DNA from 2 places in the Cellulosimicrobium sp. 72-3 genome. Region 2 is predicted to be linked to the other one. Evidence: riboswitches for the same ligand, from Rfam matches in the RefSeq annotation. Region 2 holds a riboswitch; the other holds the start of a gene.
The links. A riboswitch is a leader RNA that binds a small molecule or an ion and turns the genes downstream of it on or off. The one in region 2 is predicted to bind S-adenosylmethionine.
Positions count from the first base shown of each region.

Region 1 (11,645 bases), 790 kb from region 2:
GGGCGGAGCGCGGTCCGACGGCGCTCCCACCCTCGCGTAGGGTGCTCACGTCCGCGCGCTGCCGCACGGACGCACCGCACGAACGTCGTGGGCGAGCCGGCCGAGGCCGACCCCACGACTCCCCGACGAGTTCCCGACGAGGGGAGCACCCATGACGCTCGGACGCCTCCTGCACCGGACCGGACGGTTCGCCGCCCGCCGCCGGGGCGTGGTCCTCGCCGTCTGGGCCGTCCTCCTCGTCGCGGGCGCCGTGCTCGGCGGGGCGGTCTTCGACAAGACCTCCGACGTCGACCCCGCCCCGCCGGGCAGCGCGTCCGCCCTCGCGGCGGAACGCCTCGAGGAGCTCGCCCCCGAGGGCGAGACCGTCGTCGCGGTGCTGTCCGGCCGCGACCACTTCTCCGCCGACCTCATCGCCCAGGCGAGCGAGGTCATGCACGGCATCCGCGCGATGCCCGGCGTCGTGGAGCTCTCCGACGCCTACACCGGCGGCGGGCTCATCGCCGACGACGCGCAGGGCTCGCTCGTCGTCGTCGAGCTCGACCCCGCGCTGTCCGACGACGAGGCGCTCGCCCTCGCGCACCGCGTCGCCGACGCGCTGCACAGCGTCGACACCCCCGGGGTGCTCGTGGGCGGCGCGCTGCTCGCGGAGGAGGCGTTCGTCGAGCAGGCCATCACCGACGCCGCGGTGGGCGAGGGGATCGCGATCGCGGTGCTCCTCGTCGTGCTCGTCGTCGTCCTCGGCGGCCTGCGGGCCGGCCTGGTCCCGCTGCTCTCCGCGCTCGCCGCGATCGCGGTCGCGCTGCTCGTGCTCAGCGGGCTGCTCGGCGTCGTGCCCGTCAACGAGTTCGCCGTGAACGTCGTGACGCTGCTCGGCCTCGGCCTCACGGTCGACTACTCGCTGCTCGTGCTCGCGCGCTTCCGGGAGGAGCGCGCCGCGTCCCCGGGCCTCCCGCTCGACGAGCTCGTCGGGCGCACGCTGGCGACCGCCGGCCGCGCCGTGCTCGCCTCCGGCCTCGCCGTCGCGATCTCGCTCGCCGGGCTCCTCCTGCTCGGCGACTCCCTGCTCTCCGGCATGGCGGTGGGCGGCGCGATCGTGGTGCTCGTCGCGACCGCCGCCGGGCTCACGCTCGTCCCCGCGCTCGTCGCCACGTGGCACCGCGCGATCCCCGCGCCGGGCGCCCGCACCTGGTCCCACCCGTGGACGGGCCGCGGCGGCGCCGGCACGCTGGGCCGGCTCGCGCGCACCGCGCAGCGCCACGCCGTGCTCGTCACGCTCGGCGCGACGGCGCTCCTGCTCGCCCTCGCCGCGCCCCTCGGCTCGCTCACGCTCGGCAGCTCGGAGGTCCGCTCGCTGCCCGCCGACGCCGAGGCGCGCCTCGCCGCCGACGCCACCACCTCCCGCTTCGCCGACCTCGGCGTCGCGCCCGTCACCGTGCTCGTGGAGGGCCCGGTCGACGACCCGGCGGTGCCCGACCTCCTCGACCGGGCCGCCGCCCTGCCCGGTGTCGAGGACGCCATGCAGGACACCGGCTACCCGCCCGAGGTCACCGTCGTCGACCTCACGCCCGACGTCGGCCCGGGCGGTGACGCGACGGCCCAGGAGGCGCAGGACCTCGTGCACGCCGTGCGCGCCCTCGACACCGACCTCGAGGTGCTGGTCGCCGGACCGGCCGCCGAGGTCGTCGACACCCAGGAGCACCTCGCGCAGCGGCTCCCGCTCGCCGCCGGGGTCGTGGTGCTCGCGACCTTCGTGCTGCTCTTCCTGCTCACCGGCTCGCTCGTCGTGCCGCTCAAGGCCCTCGTGCTCAACCTCCTCACGCTCGCGGCGACGCTCGGCGTCCTCGTCTCCGTGTTCCAGCACGGCGTCGGCGCCTCGCTCCTCGGGTTCGAGCCGTGGGGCGCGCTCGACGTCACGACGCCCCTGCTCGTCGGCATGCTCGTGTTCGGCCTGTCCACCGACTACGAGGTCTTCCTGCTGTCCCGCACCGCGGAGGAGTGGCGCGCCCGCACGCCCGGCGAGGACCCGCGCGTCGCGAACGACCGGGCCGTGCTCCGCGGCATCACCGCGTCCGGCCCGGTCGTCACGACGGCGGCCGTCGCCATCGGCATCGTGTTCCTCGGCTTCGCGGCGGGCGAGCTCGTCGCGATGAAGGAGGTCGGCGTCGGCATGGCCGTCGCCGTGCTCCTCGATGTCACCGTCGTGCGCGGGCTGCTGCTGCCCGCGACGATGACGCTCCTGGGCCGGTGGAACTGGTGGCCCTCCTGGCGCGGGGGAGAACCCGGGTCCGCCGACGTAGAGCCCGGGTCCGCCGAGGGAGACCCCGGGTCCGCCGAGGGAGAGCCTGGGTCCGCCGAGGTAGAGCCGCGGTCGGTCACACGTCGCGCATGACCTCGGTGACGAAGCGCGCGGAGCGCTCGCGGAGGCCGTCGACGCGGAGCTCGACGAACAGCTCGCGCATCGACTCGTCGTCGCCCATCTCGGTGCGGGTCGGGGCCCGGCGGACGTTCTGCGAGCAGAGGAACTGCGTGCAGATGAGGGTGCCGACGGTGTTGCCGCGGCGCCCGGCGGCCCCGGCGCGGCGCGCCACGTAGAGGCTGACGTCGTCCGTCACGACGACGTCCTCGCACCACGCGCACACCGCACGCTTGCGCCGTCCGCCCGTCTTGGCGTCGGTCGAGCGCAGCAGGACGCCGCGCGGCTCGTCGTCGACCTCCACGACGGCGTACGCGAGGAGCGGGGCCTTGCGGTCGCGCCACCCGAGGTAGTCGAGGCGGTCCCAGTCGAGCGTGTCGAGGTCGGGGAGGGTCGCCTGCGCGGCCTCGCGCTTGGACGCGTTGACGAACGACGCGCGGATCTGCTTCTCGGTCAGGGGGTTCATGGGTTCGCTGCTTCCGTGTCAGGACGGTCCGCGGCCCGGCGGGCGTGCACGACGACGCGTGCTCGCCCGGGCGCACGACGGCGCCGCCGGGGGCGGGGAGGACGGCGTGCCCGCAGCCGTCGCGTCGTGACCGGCGCGGCCGCGACGACGGGGTCGTCGGACGGCGGTGCGCCCCGGAGCGAGGCGGGCGTCGGGGACTACGGCCCGCGGCCCGGTGGTCTCAGCGGGTGACGGTGCGGGGGGAGAGGGCGCCCGAGCAGGCCGCCATGGCCACCTCGCAGCCTGCGGTGCCGTGCATCCGCGTCTCCTCGTCCCGTGCGGCGCGCCGGCGGCGCGATCCTGACTCGTGGTCGTGCCCATCCGGCACGACGGACGGCTGCCCTCGGCAACCGTCACCCTCGATGGTGCGCCTCGGCCCCCGCCGTCGTCAACGTGATTGCCGCCCGGGCCGCCACGCACCCCGCTCGACGGCCGACGCCGTCCCTCAGGACGTGGCCCAGACGCCCAGCTCGTTGCCGCTCGGGTCGAGGAAGTGGAACCGGCGGCCGCCGGGGAACTCGTACGGGCCCTCGACCACCTCGCCGCCCGCGTCCCGCACGGCGGCGAGCGTCGCGTCGAGGTTCTCGGAGAACAGCAGGACGAACGGACCGCCGCGGGTCACGTCGCCCGACTCGGCCAGACGCAGACCGCCGGCCTCGTCCGCGCCGGACTCCGCCGCCGTGCGGATCCCGGCGTACCCGGGGCCGTAGGGGACGAACTCCCAGCCGAAGGCCGCGCCGTAGAACGCCTGCGCGGCGGCGAGCTCGGTCACGGGGAGCTCGACGTAGTCGATGGAGTGGTGGATGCCGTGCGCGTGGTTGCTCATGCGCCCATCGTGACGTGGGCCACCCACGGGCCACCCGCGGGCCGCCCGCCGGCACCACCGCGGCGGGTGCTTCCCCGGTGACCTTCGGCCCCGCCCGGGTGACGAAGTGCCGGGCCCGGCGAGCGGGTCGCCCGGCCAGACTCGGGGGTTCCGCCGTCCGCCGTCCGGGAGGAACTCCGTGCCCGTCGCCCTGCCGTCCCCGTCCGAGACCGCCGCACCCGCCGGGGAGCGGCTGGTGTCCGTGGAGGTGGTGGTGCCGTCCGGGGTGTTCTGGGCGGGGGAGGCGCGGAGCGTGACGGTCCCGGCGGCGTCGGGCACGCTGGGCATCCTGCCGCGGCACCAGCCGGTCGCGGCGTCGCTCATGGCGGGCCGGGTGCGTCTGCGCACCCCGGACCGCCCGACGGCCGAGCTGCGGATCGGGGGCGGGTTCCTCGTCGTCGACCAGGACGAGGTGACGATCCTCGCCGACGACGCGACATGGGTGCGCGCTCGGTAGCCCGCTACGCGGGGTCGGTCGTCGTCCCGAGCTGCACGACGACGACCCGGTGCCCGTCGGGGTCGTGGACGTGCGCGAACCGGTCGCCGGTCTCGGCGTCGGCGTCGGGCCCGACGAACGGCTCGACCCCGGCCGCGGCGAGGCGTGCGAGGGTCGCGTCGAGGTCGTCGACGTAGAGCACGAGGTTGGGCAGGCCGTGGCGCACGAGCGGGGCGCCGCCCTCGGGGAGCGGCACGAGCCACAGGCCGGGCTCGTCGACGCGTCCGGGGCCGACGTGGAGCAGGGGGAACCCCTCGGTCTCTCCCTGGAACAACGTGCGGAAGCCGAACCCGTCGGCCCAGAACGCGGCGCTCGCGTCGAGGTCGCGGCAGAGCAGGACCGTGCGCCCGATCGTCGTCGTCATGCGACGAGCCTAGGGCGCACCGCCGACGCTGCGCCGCGTGGGGCCGGCCTCCCGGGGCGCGCCCGCGCCGTCGGGCATACCGTGGACGGCATGGCGACCGACGGCGGCATCCGCAGGACGATCAGCGACCTCGTGGCGCAGGAGCGCGAGCTCCGCGAGCAGCTCGCGCAGGGTGAGATCACCGGGGGCGAGGAGCACGAGCGGCTCCGCGCGATCGAGGTCGAGCTCGACCAGTGCTGGGACCTGCTGCGCCAGCGTGGCGCCGCCCGGGAGTTCGGCGGCGACCCCGATGCGGCGGCGGTGCGAGACCCCGGTACGGTGGAGAACTACCTGGACTGATCGCCGACGGCGACGTCCGGCTCCCGTTCCGACCTCAGAAGGAGAACCCCATGACCACGTCCAGCGAGCAGGCGGCGCACAGCCCCCTCCCCACCGGGACCGAAGGGCGCGACATCCCCGGTCACGCGGGCGCGGTCGCACGGTTCGTCGTGGCGTTCGCGCTGTTCGTCGGCGGGCTCGTGCTCATGGGGTCGGGCATGTCCGGCGTCGACGGCGGTGTGTGGCTCTTCGTGGGCGGCCTCGCGGCGGCGACGCTCGCCTTCGCCCTCCCGATGGCGGGCACGGGCACGACCGAGCGCTGACACCCTCGACACGGAGGCCGGGTCCTGACGGGACCCGGCCTCCGGCGTCTCCGGGGTCAGCCGAGCGTGGCCCGGACGGCCTTCGCCGCGGTGACGAGGTGCTCGAGCGACGGCACGGTCTCCTCGTAGCGGCGGGTCTTCAGGCCGCAGTCGGGGTTGACCCAGACGACGCGCGGGTCGATCGACTTCACGGCGAGCTCCAGCAGCTCGGTGACCTCCTCCGTCGAGGGCACGCGCGGGCTGTGGATGTCGTAGACGCCCGGCCCGATGCCGCGCGAGTACCCGGCGTCGCGCAGCTCCGGCACGATCTCCATGCGCGAGCGCGCCGCCTCGACCGACGTCACGTCGGCGTCGAGGCCGTCGATCGCGCCGATGACCTCGCCGAACTCCGAGTAGCACAGGTGCGTGTGGATCTGCGTCGCCGCCTCCACGCCCGACGTCGCGAGCCGGAACGACCCGACGGACCAGTCGAGGTACGCCGGCTGGTCCGCGCGGCGCAGCGGCAGGAGCTCGCGCAGCGCGGGCTCGTCGACCTGGACGATCCCGATGCCGGCGGCCTCGAGGTCCGCGATCTCGTCGCGCAGCGCGAGGCCCACCTGGTTCGCCGTGTCGCCGAGAGGCTGGTCGTCGCGCACGAACGACCACGCGAGGATCGTCACGGGCCCGGTGAGCATGCCCTTGACGGGCTTCTCGGTGAGCGACGCCGTGTACGCGGACCACTCGACCGTGATCGGCGCGGGCCGCGTCACGTCGCCCCACAGGATCGGCGGGCGCACGCAGCGCGACCCGTACGACTGCACCCAGCCGTTCGCCGTGACCGCGAACCCGTCGAGGTGCTCCGCGAAGTACTGCACCATGTCGTTGCGCTCGGGCTCGCCGTGCACGAGGACGTCGAGGCCCAGCTCCTCCTGGATCGCGACGACGCGCGCGATCTCCTCACGCATCGCGGTCGTGTAGTCCGCGTCCGACAGCTCGCCCTTCGTCCACAGCGCGCGGGCGCGGCGGATCTCCGGCGTCTGCGGGAACGAGCCGATCGTCGTCGTGGGCAGCGGCGGCAGGTTCAGGCGCTCCTGCTGCGCGGCCGCACGCTCGGCGTAGTCACCGCGCGCGAAGTCCGCGTCGGTCAGCGCGGCCGCACGCTCGCGCACCGCGGGCACGACGACGCCGCTCGCCTCCGCGCGCGACGCCACCGCCGCGCGGGACGCCTCGATCTCCTCCGCGACGGCGTCGCGACCCTCGGTCAGCGCGCGGGCGAGCGTCGCGACCTCGCCGACCTTCTGGTCCGCGAACGCGAGCCAGTCGCGCAGGCGCGGGTCGAGCGTCGTGCCCGACGCCGTGCCGGGCTCGGCGAACGTCTCGTCCTCGACGTCGTGCGGCACGTGCAGCAGCGACGTCGACGTGCCGACGGCGACCGCGCCCGCACCGAGGCTGCGCGCGGCGGTCAGCGTGTCGAGCTTTGCCGAGAGGTCGGCGCGCCACACGTTGTGCCCGTCGATCGCGCCGACGACGAGCGTCTTCGTCAGGAGGTCGTCGTAGGGCGAGTCCGGAAGGTCCGCACGGACGGCGTCGATCGCGATCGCTTCGACGTCCGTGCCCGCGAGGGTCGCCAGGAAGTCGAAGGTCGCGCCGTCGCCGTCCGGCGACGTCTCCAGCCCGCCGAACGGCGTGGCGACGAGGATCGCGGGCCGCGCGTCCTGCGCCGAACCAGGGGTTGCCGCCGGGTTTGCGGACGAGGCCGCCGAAGACCCCGGGCTCGGCACCGGGCGGAGGTCGGTCGCGAGGGCGCGGTACGCGGACCCCACGGCGGCGGCGAGCTCGGTGAACGGCACGTCGACCGAGTCGGTGACGAGGATCGGCTCGTCGAGCTGGACCCACGGCGCCCCCGCCGCGGCGAGCGCGCGCAGCAGGTCGGCGTAGGCGGCGACGACGTCGTCGAGGCGGTCGAGCGGCGAGTACCCGGCGGGCGCGTCGTCCGCGGCCTTGGACAGCGCGAGGAACGTGACCGGCCCGACGACGACGGGCCGCGTCACGACACCGGCCTCCTTCGCCTCGACGAACTCGCGCACGACGCGGTCGTCGACGAAGCGGATCGGGGTGTCCGGGCCGATCTCGGGGACCAGGTAGTGGTAGTTCGTGTCGAACCACTTGGTCATCTCGAGCGGGGCGTCGTCCCCCTGGCCGCGCGCCACGGTGAAGTAGCCCGCGAGGTCGAGGCGGCCCGCGTCGTCGGTCAGCGACGCGAACCGCGACGGGACCGCCCCGAGGGAGGCGGCGACGTCGAGCACCTGGTCGTAGAAGGAGAACGAGCCGGGGACGGACGCGTCGTCGGCGCCGAGGCCGAGGTCGACGAGCCGGCGGACGGTCGCGAGGCGCAGCTCGCGGGCCGTGGCCTCGAGCTCCTCGGCCGAGGTCTTGCCGGCCCAGAACGCCTCGACGGCCTTCTTCAGCTCGCGGCGGCGACCGATGCGCGGGTAGCCGAGCACGGTGCCGGCGGGGAAACCGACCGGGTTCTGGGTAGGGGAGGGTACGGAAGTGGCCATGATCGAAACCTCTTGCTGGTCCGGAGGACCGGTCAGACGGGCGCGCCGTGCGTGGCGGCGCTCGTCGTGGGCAGGGAGGTGCCGGTGACCCACGGCCCGCTGGCCAGGTCCGGGACGAGCGGGGCGGCGGCGGCGCTGGCGCCGCCCCCGGTCCCGACCGACCCGCCGCCGAGGTGGACACCCTCGAGCAGGTCAAGAGCGGCGCGGTGCTTGTTGAACGTGTACACGTGCAGACCGGGCGTGCCCGCGTCGAGGACGCGCTGCGCGAGGTCGACCGAGTACGCGATCCCGTAGGCGTGCTGCGCCTCCGGGTCGGGCAGGGCGTCGAGCGCGTCCAGCAGGTGCTGGGGCGCGCGCACGCCCGTGAGCTCCTCGACGCGACGGAGCCGCGCGGGCTCCGTCGTGGGCAGCAGCCCGGCGAGGATGGGGATCGTCACGCCGGCCGCGCGGGCCTCGGCGACGAAGTCGGTGTACGACGACGCGTCGTAGAAGAGCTGCGTGATCGCGAAGCTCGCGCCGGCCTGCTGCTTCTGCCAGAGGCGGCGCACCTCCTGGGTGCGCGTCGTGCCGGCGGCGGGGTTCCCGTCGCAGAACGTCGCGACGGCGATCGTCAGCGGCCGGGCTGCGCCGCGCAGCGCGACGGCGGGGTCGGACGCGCAGCGCGACGCCTCGACCTCGCGCAGCAGCGCGACGAGCTCGGTCGACGACCGGACGCCGTCGGGCGCGGGCTGCCAGTCCGGCTGGTCGCGCGGCGGGTCGCCCCGCAGCGCGAGGAAGCTCCGCACGCCCTCGTCGAGGAAGTCGGTGATGACCGACTCCACGTCCTCGCGCGACGCCCCGACGCACGTGAGGTGTGCGATCGGCAGCACGGGCGTGCCCTGGAGCAGGCGTCCGACGACCTGGCGCGCGGTCGCGCGGTCGGTGCCCGCGGCGCCGTACGTCACGGACACGAAGTCGGGGTGCGTCGCGACGAGACGGCGTGCCGTCTCCCAGAACTTCGGGGCCGCGTCCGGTCGGCGCGGGGGCATGAGCTCGAACGACACCGTCGGCCGAGGACGGCCCGGACGGTGCGCGAAGGATGCCTCTGAGGTCATGCGTCACTCCATCGACCCTGGCGTTAGCACCTTTGTCCTCGGGAGGCTTCCGTCGGCGGGTTGCTGCGGTGTCGTCGAGCCAGGACTCTCGACCGCTCTGGATGGTTGGCACGATCCTACGACCCATCCGACATGCGGTCGAGAGCGCCCGCCAGGTGAGATGCGGAGGGATCGGCCGGAGGCGTAGCGGCGCCCCGCGCTACGGATCTCAGGCTCTCTACGCTACGAATTTCAGGTTTCCTACGCTACAGATTTCAGGTGCTCGAGCGAGGTCCCAGACACCGACCATGGCGACGGGTCGTCGTCGGCCTTGCAGGTCTCAGGCCCTCCGGCGCTCGGGCACGTGCAGGCGGCGGAGGAACCGGTCGGTGCGCAGCGGCGGCCCGCGCCGGTCGAGGAGCGACACGACGACGACGGTCGCCGTCGCGAGCGGGATGGTCCAGGCGGCGGGCTGGGCGAGCAGGGCGCGCACGACGCCAGGGACGCCGTCGGCCGTGCCGCCGGACGGGCTCCCGTACCCCGCGGCGACGAGCGCGGACGACGCGAGCAGCGCCGTCGCGCACAGGACGGCGCCCACGACCATGCCCGCCACCGCGCCGCGCGCGGTGAGGCCGCGCCACCACACGCCGAGCAGGATCACGGGGGACAGGGCCGACGCGGCGAAGACGAACACCGTCCCGACGCTCGTCACGAGGCCCTGCGGGATGGTGACGAGCGCGAACGCGAGCGGGATGAGCGTGCACGCGACCGCCGACCAGCGGAAGGACCGCACGGTGCCGCCGAACAGGTCCTGGCTCACGACGCCCGCCAGAGCGACCACGAGCCCCGACGACGTCCCGAGGAACGCGGCGAACGCCCCGGCGACGACGAGCGCGGCGAGGAGCTCGCCGCCGAGCCCGGGCACGAGGCGGGTCGGCAGCGTGAGGACGACGGTGTCCGCCACCCCGGGCGCCGCGAGGTCGGGCGCGACGACCCGCGCCACGAGCCCGAGCGTGCTCGACACCATGTAGAACACGCTGATCATGACGAGCACGACGACGGTCGTGCGGCGGGCCGAGCCGCCGTCGGGCGAGGTGTAGAAGCGCACGAGGACGTGCGGCAGGCCGGTCGTGCCGAGCAGGAGGGCGAGCAGGAGCGAGACGGTGGCGTACGCGTCGAGGCCGCCCGGCCCGGCCTCGTGGGGGAACACGGCGGCGGGGTCGAACGTGACGACGGCGCCGCCGGGCTCGAACGCCCCGCCGAGCGCCATGAGCACGAAGACGAGCGGCACCGCGAGCGCGGTGAGCTTGACCCAGAACTGGAACGCCTGGACGAACGTGATGGAGCGCATCCCGCCCGCGGCGACGACGGCGCTCACCACGACCGCGATCCCCACCGAGCCGACCCACGGCGGCACCGCGGCCACGCTCGTGATGACGAGCGCCGCCCCGTGGAGCTGCGGCACCACGTAGAGCCACCCGATGACGAGCACGAGCACGCTCGTCACGCGGCGCGCGACCACGGAGTCGAGCCGGGCGTGCACGAAGTCGGGGATCGTGTACGCGCCGCTGCGCCGCAGGGGGCCCGCGACGAACAGCAGGACGAGCAGGTAGCCCGCCGCGTACCCCACGGGGAACCAGAACGCCTCCGCGCCGGACAGCAGCACGAGGCCCGAGAGCCCGAGGAACGTGCCCGCGGACAGGTACTCGCCGCTGATCGCCGACGCGTTCCAGACCGGCCGCACGGTGCGCGACGCGACGAAGAAGTCGCTCGTGGTGCGCGAGATCCGCAGGCCGTAGAACCCGATGAGGCCGGTCGCGAGGAGGAGCAGCGCGATCGCGACGAGGGGCAGCGCGCTGGTCACGGCGCACCGCCGTCGTCGGGGCCGGGCTCGTCGGGCGCGCCCGTGCCCTCGGCGAGCGCGCGGTACCGGCGCTCGTTGCGCGCCGCCGCGACCGCGAACACGACCGCGAACGCGACGATCACCGGGTAGAAGCCGTACGCGTGCACGAGCCACGGCAGCGGCACGCCGAGCAGCACGACGTCGTCCAGCGCGGGCACGCCGCTCATCGTCACCGTGAGCAGCGTGACGACCGCGAGGAACGACGCCACGCACGCCAGCCCGAGCCGGAGCTGGGCCCGCACGAGCCCGCGCGTGTAGGCGGTCGCGGCGTCGTCCGGCTCACCGGTCCGTGTCGTGCCCGACGGCGCCCCGCCCTCCGGGCCGGCACCCTCGCCGCGGCCGGCGCGCGCCGCGGGGAGGTCGGTGGACCGGACGCGCACGCGCGCGTCCCGACGCGGGTCGGTGCCCGTCACGGCGCGCCCCGGTGCGGCCCGAGGAGCGCCTCGCGCACGGCGGGCACCATGCGGCGGCTCACCGGGACCTCGTGCCCGGCGACGACGAGCGCGGGCTGCGCCCCGCCGAACCGCGCCGCGGTCACGGCCGCGCGGTCCACGAGGTACGACCGGTGCACGCGCAGGAACCCCGCGGGCGCCCACCGCTCCTCGAGGTCGGAGAGCGGCTCGCGCACGAGGAACTGCTCGGTGTCCGTCACGAGCCGGGAGTAGTCGCCCTGCGCCTGCACCCACCGCACCGCGCTGCGCCGGACGAGCCGCGTCGTCGTGCCGACCGTCACGACGAGCGTCTCCTCGGCCGGGGCCGCACCGCCCGCCGGGTCGCCGGCAACCGGCGGTGGAGCGGCGGCGCTCGCGGACGGTGCCGCCGCGTCGGTCGCGGGGGTGCGCCCC
Region 1 is NZ_CP053419.1:4,079,618-4,091,262, reverse strand. It holds gene HKK73_RS18245 (efflux RND transporter permease subunit) at 152-2,389, shown strand; gene HKK73_RS18240 (FBP domain-containing protein) at 2,373-2,879, opposite strand; gene HKK73_RS18235 (VOC family protein) at 3,364-3,744, opposite strand; gene atpC (ATP synthase F1 subunit epsilon) at 3,923-4,240, shown strand; gene HKK73_RS18225 (VOC family protein) at 4,245-4,643, opposite strand; gene HKK73_RS18220 (DUF2630 family protein) at 4,734-4,982, shown strand; gene HKK73_RS18215 (hypothetical protein) at 5,033-5,284, shown strand; gene metE (5-methyltetrahydropteroyltriglutamate--homocysteine S-methyltransferase) at 5,341-7,824, opposite strand; gene HKK73_RS18205 (methylenetetrahydrofolate reductase) at 7,857-8,918, opposite strand; SAM riboswitch class I at 8,924-9,026, opposite strand; gene HKK73_RS18200 (cation acetate symporter) at 9,238-10,761, opposite strand; gene HKK73_RS18195 (heavy metal transporter) at 10,758-11,213, opposite strand; gene HKK73_RS18190 (LytTR family DNA-binding domain-containing protein) at 11,210-11,645, opposite strand, start outside.
Region 1: another riboswitch for S-adenosylmethionine. It lies ahead of HKK73_RS18205 (methylenetetrahydrofolate reductase); the one in region 2 lies ahead of HKK73_RS02915 (LLM class flavin-dependent oxidoreductase).

Region 2 (11,645 bases):
TCGTGATCGACGTGATGTCGGAGTCGGCGCCCACGAGCCAGCCGAGCTCGTCGTTGCGGTACGTGGAGAAGTCGATGGTCTCCTTGCGCTCCTCGGTCACCGTGACGTTGGAGATCACGGCGTCGACGTCGCCCGAGCCGAGCGCGAGCGGCCAGTCGGCCCAGGCCTTGACCTCGAGGCGCAGGTCCTTGCCGAGCGCGTCGGCGACGAGCTGCGCGATGTCGGTCTCGTTGCCGATGGGGGTCTCGTCGTCGTCGGCGAGGAAGCCGAGCGGCGGCGCCGCGCCCGCGGAGATCGCGACGACGAGCTCGTCCTTGTCCTTCCAGGCGTCCGGGAGGAGCGCGACGGCCTCGGCCGACTCGGTCGTGCGGATGCGGTCCTGGTCGGGGCTCGTGCTCACGTCGAGGGCGTCCGAGACGGACGTCGTGCTCTCCGTCGTGCCGTCGGAGGACGCCGCGCCCTCGTCCGCGGCGGCCGGGGCGTCGGTGCTCACCCCGGAGCAGGCCGCGAGCGCCAGCAGGGGCACGACGGCGAGGGCGGCGAGCGCGCGGGGGGCGCGGGCGCGGGTGGTCGTTGCGGTCACGTGAGTCCTACCTCTCGGGTGGTGCGTCGGGGTGACGCAGGGAGTGCGGGTGTGCGGGACGGCCGGGCGGCCGGTCGCGGGTCACGACGGCGGGCGTCGGTGGACGTCGGGTGGGTTTCAGAGGACTTTCTGGAGGAAGGCCCGGGTGCGGTCGTGGCGCGGGTGGTCGAGCACCTCGGCGGGCGTGCCCTGCTCCACCACGACGCCGTCGTCCATGAACACGACGGTGTCGGCGACCTCGCGGGCGAAGCCGATCTCGTGCGTCACGACGACGAGCGTCGTGCCGGTGCTCGCGACGTCCTTGATGACCTCGAGCACCTCCCCGACGAGCTCGGGGTCGAGCGCCGAGGTGGGCTCGTCGAACAGGAGCACCTTGGGCCGCAGCGCGAGCGCACGGGCGATGGCGACGCGCTGCTGCTGCCCGCCGGAGAGCTGGCGGGGTCGCGCGTCGGCCTTGTCCGCGAGCCCGACGCGTTCCAGCAGCGCGCGGGCCTCGGGCTCGACGTCCTCGCGGCGCCGACGCTGCGCGGATACCGGCGCCTCGACGACGTTCTCGAGCGCGGTGAGGTGCGGGAAGAGGTTGAAGCTCTGGAAAACGAACCCGATCTGGGTGCGCTGGCCGAGGATCTCGCGCTCCTTGAGCTCGCGCAGGGTGCTGCCCTTGCGGCGGTACCCGATGAGCTCGCCGTCGAGCGAGATGAACCCCTTGTCGACCTTCTCCAGGTGGTTGATCGCGCGCAGCAGCGTCGACTTCCCGGAGCCGGACGGGCCGAGCACGACCGTCACGGACCCGGGCGGCACGGTGAGCGACACGTCGCGCAGCACCTCGAGGGTGCCGAAGCTCTTGTGGACGCCGTGGATCTCGACGAGCCCGGCGGTCGCGACGTCGGCGCTCATGCCGCACCTCCCGACGTGCGCGCGGTGCGGGTCAGCACGCCCACCCGGGCGCGGGCCGCGTACGCGGGCGGGACGGCGTCGGGCACGGGGCGGCCGGAGAGCCGCGACGCCCAGACGAGCACGGTCCACCGCGCCTTCTGGAGCGGGGTCGGGGGCAGCGTGCGCACCGCGCCCTTCGCGTAGTGCCGCTCGACGTAGTACTGGACGACCGTGATGAGCGTCGTCAGCACGAGGTACCAGATCGACGCGACGATGAGCAGCGGCACGACGCGGCCGTTGCGGCCGTAGATGACGCTGACGATGTAGAACAGCTCGCCGTACGCCAGCACGTAGACGATCGACGTGCCCTTGAGCAGCCCGATCACCTCGTTGACGGCCGTCGGGATGATGGAGCGCATCGCCTGCGGCAGGATGATGCGGCTCACCTGGCGGCGCTTGGGGATGCCGAGCGACGCGGCGGCCTCCTGCTGCCCCTGGTCGACCGAGAGGATCCCGGCCCGCACGATCTCGGCCGAGTACGCGGCCTGCGAGAGCCCGAGCCCGAGGATCGCGGCCCAGAACTTGTCGATCACGGACAGCGTGTCGAAGTACAGGAACTCCGGCCCGAAGGGGATGCCGACGCTCAGGTACGGGTACAGGTAGGCGAGGTTGTACCAGAGCAGCAGCTGCAGCAGCAGCGGCACGGACCGGAACACCCACGTGTACGTCCACGAGACCGACTGCAGGAGCGGCGAGCGCGACAGCCGCATGAGCGCGAGCACGGTGCCGAGCGCGAACCCGACGACCGACGCGACGAGCGTGAGCCGGATCGTCGCCCACGCGCCCTCGAGGATCGAGGGCCAGGTGAGGTACTGCGCGACGACGCCCCACTCCCAGCGGTCGTTCGTCACGAGCGAGCTGACGACCATGGCGAGCAGCACGGCCACGCCGGCCGTCGCGACCCAGCGGCCCGGGTGCCGGGCGGGGACGATGCGCAGGCTCTCGAGCGGCAGCGCGTCCTCGACACCGCCGCGCGGGTCGGCGGGATGCCGGCCCGACGGCGGCGCGAGCTGCCGGGACTCGTCCTGCGGGAGCGACACGGTGCTCATGGCGCGACCTCCAACCACTTCTCGAAGGCGAGCGGGCCGATCTCCTCGGGATCGGTCCCGGTGTCGAACAGGGGCGTGTAGCCCGTCGCGAGGTACAGGCCGGCGGCCTCGGGCTGGCGCGGGCCCGTCGTGAGGTACACGCGCCGGTAGCCGCGCTCGACGGCCCGGCGCTCGAGCTCGGCGAGCACGAGGCGCGCCAGCCCGCGGCGCCGGTGCGCCGAGTGCGTCCAGATCCGCTTGAGCTCGGCGGTGCGCACCGCGGGCGTCCCGTCGGCGCGGCGCGCGGCCGGCCGGGCGAGGCGCGCCGGGTCGCCGAGCTCCGGCTCGCTCCGACGGCGGAACGCGCCGCCCGCGACGGGCTCGCCGTCCTCCAGCACCAGCACGAGCTCGCCGTGCGGCGGCGCGAAGTCCTGCGCGGGGTAGTGCTCCATCTCGGCGCGGAGCTCCTCGGCGGTGAGCACGCGCTGGTACCGCGTCCAGTACTCGTGGGAGAGCTCGTCGAGGAGCGGCCGCACGAGCGGGTCGTGCATCGCGACGGACCGGACCTCGCGCGCCCCGCTCACCGTGGCGGGACGCGCGGCGACCGCGGTCACCGGGGTGCCCTCTCACCCGCGGTGACGGCGAACGGCACGTGGTTGCCCTCGACCGGCGCCGGGCACGTGCCGAAGTCGCTGAACGCGTACGGCAGGTTGACGGCCCGGTTGAGGTCGAGGCGCACGCTCCCCTCGGTGCCGGGCACCGCGTCGGCGTCCACGCGCAGGACCCGCCAGGGGGCGACGCCGTCCGCCTCGTCGCTGAAGAGCAGCGTCACCGCACCGCCCGGCGCGCCGGTGAGGGCGAGCGTCGCGCCGCGCCGGGCGCCGTCGCGCTCGACGACGAGGTCGACCTCGCCGACCGTGCGCACGTGGTGCACGAGGCCGGGCCGGGCCGCGCCGACGACGACGGGCCGCGGCGCGTCGTACCAGCGCACCGGCGCGTCGACGACCCAGGCGGCGTCGTAGGGGAACGTCGGGACGCCGTCGAACGCCGTCCGGGCCGGGGCGAGCGGGTCGCGCACGCGGACGGCGTAGCGGCCCGTGCGGTGCACGACCTCCACCGCGACCTCGCGCGTCTCGCCGCCGTCCGCCGGGTCGCCCGCGTCCCGGCCGTCCGGGAGGAACGTGCCCGCGAGCGTCGACCCGCCCTCCGCGACGACGACGGTCCCGACGACGCTGCCCGTCGTCGTCCGGACGGCGCCGCCCTCGCCCGCGCGGTGGTGCGCGCCGTCGGCGTCGGCCCACCAGAGCCCCGGGATCCCCGGGAGGGCGGCGGGCTCGGCCGGGAGCGCGTGGTACGCGACGAGGCTCAGCCAGCCATGCGGCGGGCGCAGCCCGTCCTCGCGCTCGGCGTGCCAGGCGGCCCACGCGGCGGCGTCGGGCGACGCGGACGCGACGGGGTCGGCGGGTGCGGTGGCCACGGCGCCCGTGGCGGTCGGCGTGCTCGTGCTCATGGGTCCTCCGAGGTCGGTGCGGGTGGTCGGTGCGGTGGTCGCCGCGGTGCCGGCGGCGGTCAGCCGACGAGCTCGGCGGGGTGCGCCGTCGTGGGCTCGCCGTCGCCTCGCGTCGCGCCGGGGCGGGCGAGGCCGAGGTGCTCGCGCAGGGTCGTGCCCGCGTACTCCGTGCGGAACGAGCCGCGCTCCTGGAGCAGCGGGACGACCTGGTCGAAGACGTCGTCGAGCCCGCCCGGCGTGAGGTGGGGCACGAGGATGAAGCCGTCGGAGGCGTCCTCCTGGACGTGCCGGTCGATGTCGTCCGCGACCTGCTGCGGCGTGCCGACGAACCCGCCGCGCGACGTCACCTGGATGACGAGCTCGCGGATCGACCACCCGTTCGCCTCGGCCTGCTCGCGCCACGCCGCGGCGACCGCCGCCGGGTCCTTCGCGTGCCGCACCCGGCCGCGCGTGATCGACAGGTTCTCGGTGTCGGGGTCGACGTCGGGCAGCGGGCCCTCGGGGTCGTACGCCTCGAGGTCGCGGCCCCAGACCTGCTCGAGGAACGCGATCGCCGTCGGGCCCGAGACCTGCTGGAGCCGGATCTCCCGGGCGCGCTCCTCCGCCTCGGCGGGCGTGTCGCCCAGCACGACGACGGTCGCGGGCAGGATCTTCAGGGAGTCGCGCTCGCGCCCGTGCGCCGCGAGCCGCCCCTTGACGTCCTCGTAGAACGCGCGCCCGGCGTCGAACGTCGAGTGCGCGGAGAACACGACGTCGGCCGTCGCGGCGGCGAAGTCGCGCCCGTCGGCCGAGTCGCCCGCCTGGAACAGGACGGGGTGGCCCTGCGGCCCGCGCGGCGTCTCGAACAGCCCGACGACGTCCGCGTACGTCCCGTGGTGCGCGACCGGCCGCACCGCGCCGGGCCGCAGGAACTCGCCCGCGATCCGGTCGGCCAGCACCGCGTCGTCGTCCCACGAGTCCCACAGGGCGCGCGCGACCTCGACGACCTCGGCCGCCCGCGCGTACCGCTCGGGGTAGGGCAGGTACCCGCCGCGGCGGAAGTTGGCGCCCGTGAAGGCGTCGGGGCTCGTCACGAGGTTCCACGCCGCGCGGCCCTCGGAGAGCAGGTCGAGGGTCGCGAACTGCTTCGCGAGCTCCCACGGCTCGTTGAACGTCGTGTTGATCGTGCCCGCGAGGCCGAGCCGCTCCGTGGCGGCGGCGAGCGCGGCGAGGACGGGCAGCGTGTCGGGGCGGCCGACGACGTCGAGGTCGTGGATGCGGCCCTTGTGCTCGCGCAGGCGCAGGCCCTCGGCGAGGAAGAAGAAGTCGAGCTTCGCGTCCTCGGCACGGCGCGCGAGGTGCTCGAACGACGCGAAGTCGATCTGGCTGCGCGAGCGGGGGTCGCTCCACACGGTGGTGTTGTTGACGCCCGGGAAGTGGGCGCCGAGGTGGATCTGCTTGCGGGGTCGGGTGCTCATGTCGCGTCCGTCCGGGCTCAGGCGATCGCCGCGTAGCGGTTCGCGGGGTGCGGGAGGCCGAGCGTGTCGCGCAGCGTCGTGCCCGGGTACGCGGTGCGGAACAGGCCCACGCCCTGGAGCAGCGGCACGACCCCGTCGACGATCGCGTCGAGGTCCGTGCTCAGCGACGACGGCCGCAGCAGGAAGCCGTCGGCGGCACCGGCGTGCGCCCACTCCTCGACCGTCGCCGCGAGGTCGCGCGCCGTGCCGACGTGCGTCAGCGAGTCGGTGTCCCACGAGACGCCCTCGAGGTCCTCGAGCAGGTCGAGGCGGGCCTGCGCGCTCGCGCGCGTGTCCCCCACGACGACGTACGCGTCCACGAGGACCCGCAGCCCGTCGGGGTCGCGCCCGGCGTCCGCGGCGGCGTCGCGCACCTGCGCCCGCAGCGCGACCGCCTCGTCCCGCGTCGCCGCGCGGACCCGCACGACGTCGGCCCGCCGGGCCGCGAGGTCGAGCGACGCCGGCGTGCTCGCCCGCACGACGACGGGCGGCTGGCCCTGCGGCGGGCGCGGCGTGATCGACGGCCCCTTGACCGCGAACCGGATGCCCTCGTGGTCGACGTAGTGCAGCTTCTCGCGGTCCACGAACCGGCCCGTCGCGACGTCGCGGATCTCGGCGTCGTCCTCCCACGAGTCCCAGAGCCGCGTGACGACCTCGACCGCCTCGTCGGCCTCGGCCACGGCCTCGGGCTCGTCCTGGGCGCCCTTGCGTCCGAAGGCCGCGGCCTCGGCCGGGGTCGTGGACCACCCGACCTGCCATCCCGCGCGGCCGGAGCTCACGTGGTCGATCGTCGCGACCGCCTTGGAGACGTGGAACGGCTCGGTGTGCGTGGTGGTGACGGTCGGGACGAGGCCGATGCCCGCGCTGCGCGGCGCGAGCCGGGACGCGACGAGCGCGGCGTCGAGCCGGCCGCGCACGGACCCGTTGCGGCCCGGCTGGAGGGTGAACGCGTCGTCGAGCGTGACGAGGTCGAGCAGGCCGCGCTGGGCGGTGGCCACGAGCTCGACGAGGCGCTTGGCGTCGAACAGGCGCTGGGCCTGGGAGCCTACGGTCCGCCAGGCGGCGGGGTGCGCACCGGCGTCGGTGAGGTCGACGCCCAGGTGGACGGTACGGGCGGGGCGGGGGTCGGGCATCGCGAGGATCCGTTCTGGGACAGGCGCCGGCCGCGCGCTCAGGGCGCGGCGGGGTGCCGGGGGTGGGCAGGGTCGCCCCGCCGCGGGGCGGCAGGGCGGGGCCGGGAGGCCGGAGGGAGGCCCGTCAGGGCGTGCGCGCGGGGGCGCGCGGCGTCAGGAGCGGGGCGTCGTCAGCGACAACAGGTGACGCGCGCGGGGGCGCCGACCGGACAGGAGACGACGGCCGCACCGCGGACCGGACAGGGGCACGTCGGCGCGTGCGGGGTGCTCACCGCGGTGCTCGACTCTCGCCGGTCCATCGTCCGTCTCCTTCGTGCCCGTCTCCGGGCGCCGCGTGTTGCCCCGCACCGCGCAGGTCGCGCGACGCGGGACCTGGTCCTCACCCGGGGCACCCCGCCACGCGGGAGGGTTGCCGTCCGACGAGCCGGGGCTTCGCGTCGGAGCTCATGACCATGTCCTGTGCCGGGGTCCGTGGACCTCGGTTGCCGGGAACCTACGAGCGGTCGGAGAGGGTGTCAACGCACCGCCGGGACCTTCCCACATACTGGACTCGATCGGTCAACTTTGAGCAGCAGAAGTGCCCGTTTGCACCGAGTGCATCGATGCACCTAGTGTCAAGAGGTGCCTCTCCTCCCCGGACCCGAGCGCCCGACCGCGCCCGCGACGGGCGCCGTGACCCCGGACGCGCCGAGCGCGGACGTCCCCGGCCCGGACGCCGCGGCCCCCGACCGTCGCGCTGCCCTGCGCGCGCGCCACCGCCGTGCGATCGTCGCCGCCGCCGCGTCGCTCATGGAGGAGAAGGGCGGCGCGCGCTTCACCGTCGACGAGCTCGCGGCCCGCGCCGACGTCGCGCGCCGCACGATCTTCAACCACTTCGCGTCGCTCGACGACGTCGTCGTCGAGGTCTGCGAGGACGTGCTGGGCAGCGTCGTCGAGACGCTCGGGGCGAGCGCGGCCGAGCCGGGCACCGACCGCCCCACGCCCCTCGACGACGTCACCGCGGCGCTGCGCGGCACGGACCTCGTCGGCCCCATGGCCTACCTCACGCGCGCCCTCGGCGGTACCGCGACCGAGCCCACGCCGCGCGTCACGACGATGGTCGTGCGCACCTTCACCCACCTCGCCGAGCGCCTCGTCGCGGCGACCACGCGCCGGCACCCGGACGTCGACCCGCTCGAGATCGAGATGCTGGTGGGCGCGCTGATGGCCGGGGTCCTCGTCATCCAGCGTCGCTGGTGGGCCGAGACCGGCGCCGCCGACGACGACGCCTCGCGCGCGGTGTGGTCGGGCCTGCTCGACCGCCTCGTCGAACGGATCCGCGCCGGCTGGGCGGACCCCGTCTGACGCGAGCCGCACCCTCCCCGCGACCACCTCTCCCGCAGCACCGCACCCGCCACCCCGGGCGCACCCGCCACCGGACTCCCACCGAAGGACCCTCATGGCTGAACTCCTCTACCGCCTCGGCCGCGCGTGCGCGCGCCGCGCGCGGACCGTCCTCGCCGCGTGGCTCGCGGTGCTCGTGCTCGCCGGGGCGGCGTTCGTCGCGTTCGGCGGCACGCTCGCGAGCAGCTTCTCGATCCCCGGCACCCCCACCGCGGACGTCACCGAGCGCCTCCAGACCGCGCTGCCCGAGGCGTCGGGCGGGAGCGGCACGATCGTCCTCGCGACGCAGGACGGCGCGCCGTTCACACCCGAGCAGGAGGCGGCGATCGCGGACCGCTTCGCCGCGGCGGAGGAGGTCGACGGCGTCGCGTCGGTCGTCGACCCGTTCGCGACGCAGGAGGAGCTCGCCGACCAGCGGAAGCAGATCGACGACGGCCGCACCCAGATCGCCGCGGGACGCGAGCAGATCGAGGACGGCCGCGCGCAGCTCGCCGCCGCGCAGGAGCAGGTCGACGCCGCGCGCGCCCAGCTCGACGCGGGCCAGGCCCAGCTCGACACCGCACGTGCCCAGGCGGAGGCCGCGGGCGCGCTGGAGCAGGCGGCGCCGCAGCTCGACGCGCAGCAGGCCGAGATCGACGCGGGCCGCGCCACGCTCGAGTCGCAGGCCACGACGCTCGACCAGCAGGTCACCGCGCTGGAGGACCAGAGCGCGACGCTCGAGGAGCAGTCCGCGCAGCTCGAGCTCTCCGCTCCCCTGCTCGACATGGCGTCCGACATCCGCCTCGTGTCCACGGACGGGAGCGCGGCGGTCGCGAACGTGACGTTCACCGAGCCGAACATGAGCATCGACCAGCAGACGAAGGACGACCTCGTGGCCGTCTTCGCCGACGACCCGGTCGACGGCGTCCAGACCGACTTCTCGTCCGACATCGCCCAGGGCGTGCCGCAGGTGTTCGGCGTGGGCGAGGCCGTCGGCCTCGTCGTCGCGGCGATCGTGCTCGTCGTCATGCTCGGGACGCTCGTGGGCGCCGGCCTGCCGATCCTCACGGCCCTCATCGGGGTCGGGATCGGCGCCCTCGCCGCGATGTCGCTGTCCGGGGTGGTGGAGATGTCGTCGGTGACGCCGGTGCTCGGCCTCATGCTGGGCCTCGCCGTCGGGATCGACTACTCGCTGTTCATCGTCAACCGGCACCGGCGCCAGCTCAAGCAGGGCGACGAGCTGCACGAGTCGATCGCGCTCGCGAACGGCACGTCGGGCAACGCGGTCGTGTTCGCCGGGGCGACGGTGCTCATCGCGCTGCTCGCGCTCAACGTCACCGGCATCCCGTTCCTCGGCCTCATGGGCACGGTCGGTGCGCTGTGCGTCGCGATCGCCGTCCTCATCGCCGTCACGCTCACGCCGGCCCTGCTCGGCATGATCGGCCCGCGGATCCTCAGCCGCCGCGAGCGCGCCGCGCACGCCGGGCCCGCCGCGTCGTCGGGCGCCTCGACGGGCGCGTCGACGGGCGCGTCGGCCGGGACCGCGTCGTCGGAGCCGGGCGCCGCGGGCGGCCTGCCCGCCGCGGAGCCCGTGCGCCCCATGTCGACCGTCCGCGCGGTGGGAACGGCCCTGCTCTCCGTCGTCGCGCTCGGCGTGATCGCCCTGCCCGCGCTCGACCTGCGGACCAACCTGCCCGACGGCTCGTCCGAGGCGCACGACTCCACGCAGTACCGCGCGTACTCGACCGTCGCCGAGGAGTTCGGCGAGGGCACGAACGGGCCGCTGCTCGTCGTCGCCGACCTGCCGGGCGAGCCCACCCAGGCCGAGGCGCTCGAGTACCAGGTCGGCGTGGCCGAGGAGCTGTTCGCCCAGGACGACGTCGTGGCCGTCGCGCCGATCGGGACGTCCGAGGACCGCACGGTCGCGGCGTTCCAGGTGATCCCGGCCGAGGGCCCGACGAGCGAGTCGACCGAGGAGCTCGTGCACGCGCTGCGCGCCCTCGAGCCGCTCGACGGCGAGGTCACGCTCGGCGTCGCGGGCTCGGCCAGCGGCAACATCGACATCTCGGAGAAGCTCGCGCAGGCCCTGCCGATCTACCTCGCGGTCGTCGTCGGGCTGTCGCTCGTCATCCTCGTGCTCGTGTTCCGGTCGATCTTCGTGCCGGTCGTCGCGACGCTCGGGTTCATCCTGTCGTACTTCGCCGCGCTCGGCGGGGTCGTCGCGATCTACCAGTGGGGCTGGCTCGCGGGGGTGTTCGGCGTCGAGACGCCGGGCCCGATCCTCAACTTCCTGCCCACGATCCTCGTCGGCATCCTGTTCGGCCTCGCGATGGACTACCAGCTCTTCCTCGGCTCGGGGATGCGCGAGGCGTACGCGCACGGCGCCCCCGCGCGCGTCGCGATCGTGCAGGGCGTCCGCGCGGGCCGGGCCGTGGTGACGGCCGCGGCGATCATCATGATCTCCGTCTTCGGCGGGTTCGTCTTCTCGCACAGCGCGATGATCCGGCCCATCGGGTTCGCGCTCGCGTTCGGTGTGCTGGTCGACGCGTTCGTCGTGCGGATGCTGCTCGTCCCGGCGCTCATGCACCTCGTGGGCGACAAGGCGTGGTGGCTCCCCCGCTGGCTCGACCGCATCCTGCCCGACGTCGACGTGGAGGGCGCCGCGCTCGAGCGCCGGCACCCGCACCACCTCGACGGGTCGACCGACCCGGCGGCCCAGGGCGGCGCGCACGACGCCGGCACCGAGCCGGGCACCACCGGCCCGGACGCGACCGAGCCGGAGACCGCGCGCGGCTGAGGCCGCGGAGCCCCCACCGGACCCGGTGCCACCGGTCGACGAGCGAGCCCGCTCGTCGGCCGGTGGCGCCGGGTCCGTCGTCGTCAGGGGCGGGGCACGTGCACCGTCGCGACGATCGCGCGGTGGTCGCTGCCCACGACGTGCAGCGAGTCGACGTCGGTCACGACGTTCTCGCGGTCGGTCACCACGTGGTCGAGGTTGAGCAGCGGCGGCACGACGCCGGGGCGCGGCGACCACGACAGGTCGAGCCCGCCGCCCGAGGCGCGCGTCGCGTCGTGGAACCGGTCGCCGAGCAGCCGGCGGAACGTCGCGTGGTCGTGGGTGGAGTTGAAGTCGCCGACGAGCACCTGGGGCAGCGGGTCGCCGTGCGCGCGCTCGGCGAGCGCGTCCGTCTCCTCGTGCCAGATGTCGACGTACTCCGGGATCGGCGGGATCGGGTGCACCGCGGTGACCCGCACCGGGACGCCGTCGACCTCCACCGTCGCCGACGGCATCGCGTCGTTCGAGAACGGCTCGACGTCCACGTCGCGGAGCGGCAGCGCGCTCCACAGCCCGCTGCCCATGGCGCCGCGCCCGACCTTGCCGTCGGCGCTGTACGGCAGCACGTCCTCGATCCCCGCCGCGACGAGCCGCTCGCGCAGGTCCGTCGTGAGCTCCAGCACGGCGAGCACCTGCACGTCCTCGGTGCGGACGAGGTCGACGAGCGCCTCCGCGTCCGCCGCGCCGTACCAGGTGTTGGCGCCCATCACGCGCAGCGTCACCGCGTCGTCGGGCGGCGCGGGGCCGGGCACGAACGCGGG
Region 2 is NZ_CP053419.1:647,395-659,039, reverse strand. It holds gene HKK73_RS02945 (ABC transporter substrate-binding protein) at 1-583, opposite strand, end outside; gene HKK73_RS02940 (amino acid ABC transporter ATP-binding protein) at 701-1,480, opposite strand; gene HKK73_RS02935 (amino acid ABC transporter permease) at 1,477-2,568, opposite strand; gene HKK73_RS02930 (GNAT family N-acetyltransferase) at 2,565-3,161, opposite strand; gene HKK73_RS02925 (DUF1684 domain-containing protein) at 3,158-4,057, opposite strand; gene HKK73_RS02920 (NtaA/DmoA family FMN-dependent monooxygenase) at 4,117-5,514, opposite strand; gene HKK73_RS02915 (LLM class flavin-dependent oxidoreductase) at 5,532-6,686, opposite strand; SAM riboswitch class IV at 7,031-7,138, opposite strand; gene HKK73_RS02910 (TetR/AcrR family transcriptional regulator) at 7,308-8,030, shown strand; gene HKK73_RS02905 (MMPL family transporter) at 8,125-10,845, shown strand; gene HKK73_RS02900 (endonuclease/exonuclease/phosphatase family protein) at 10,929-11,645, opposite strand, start outside.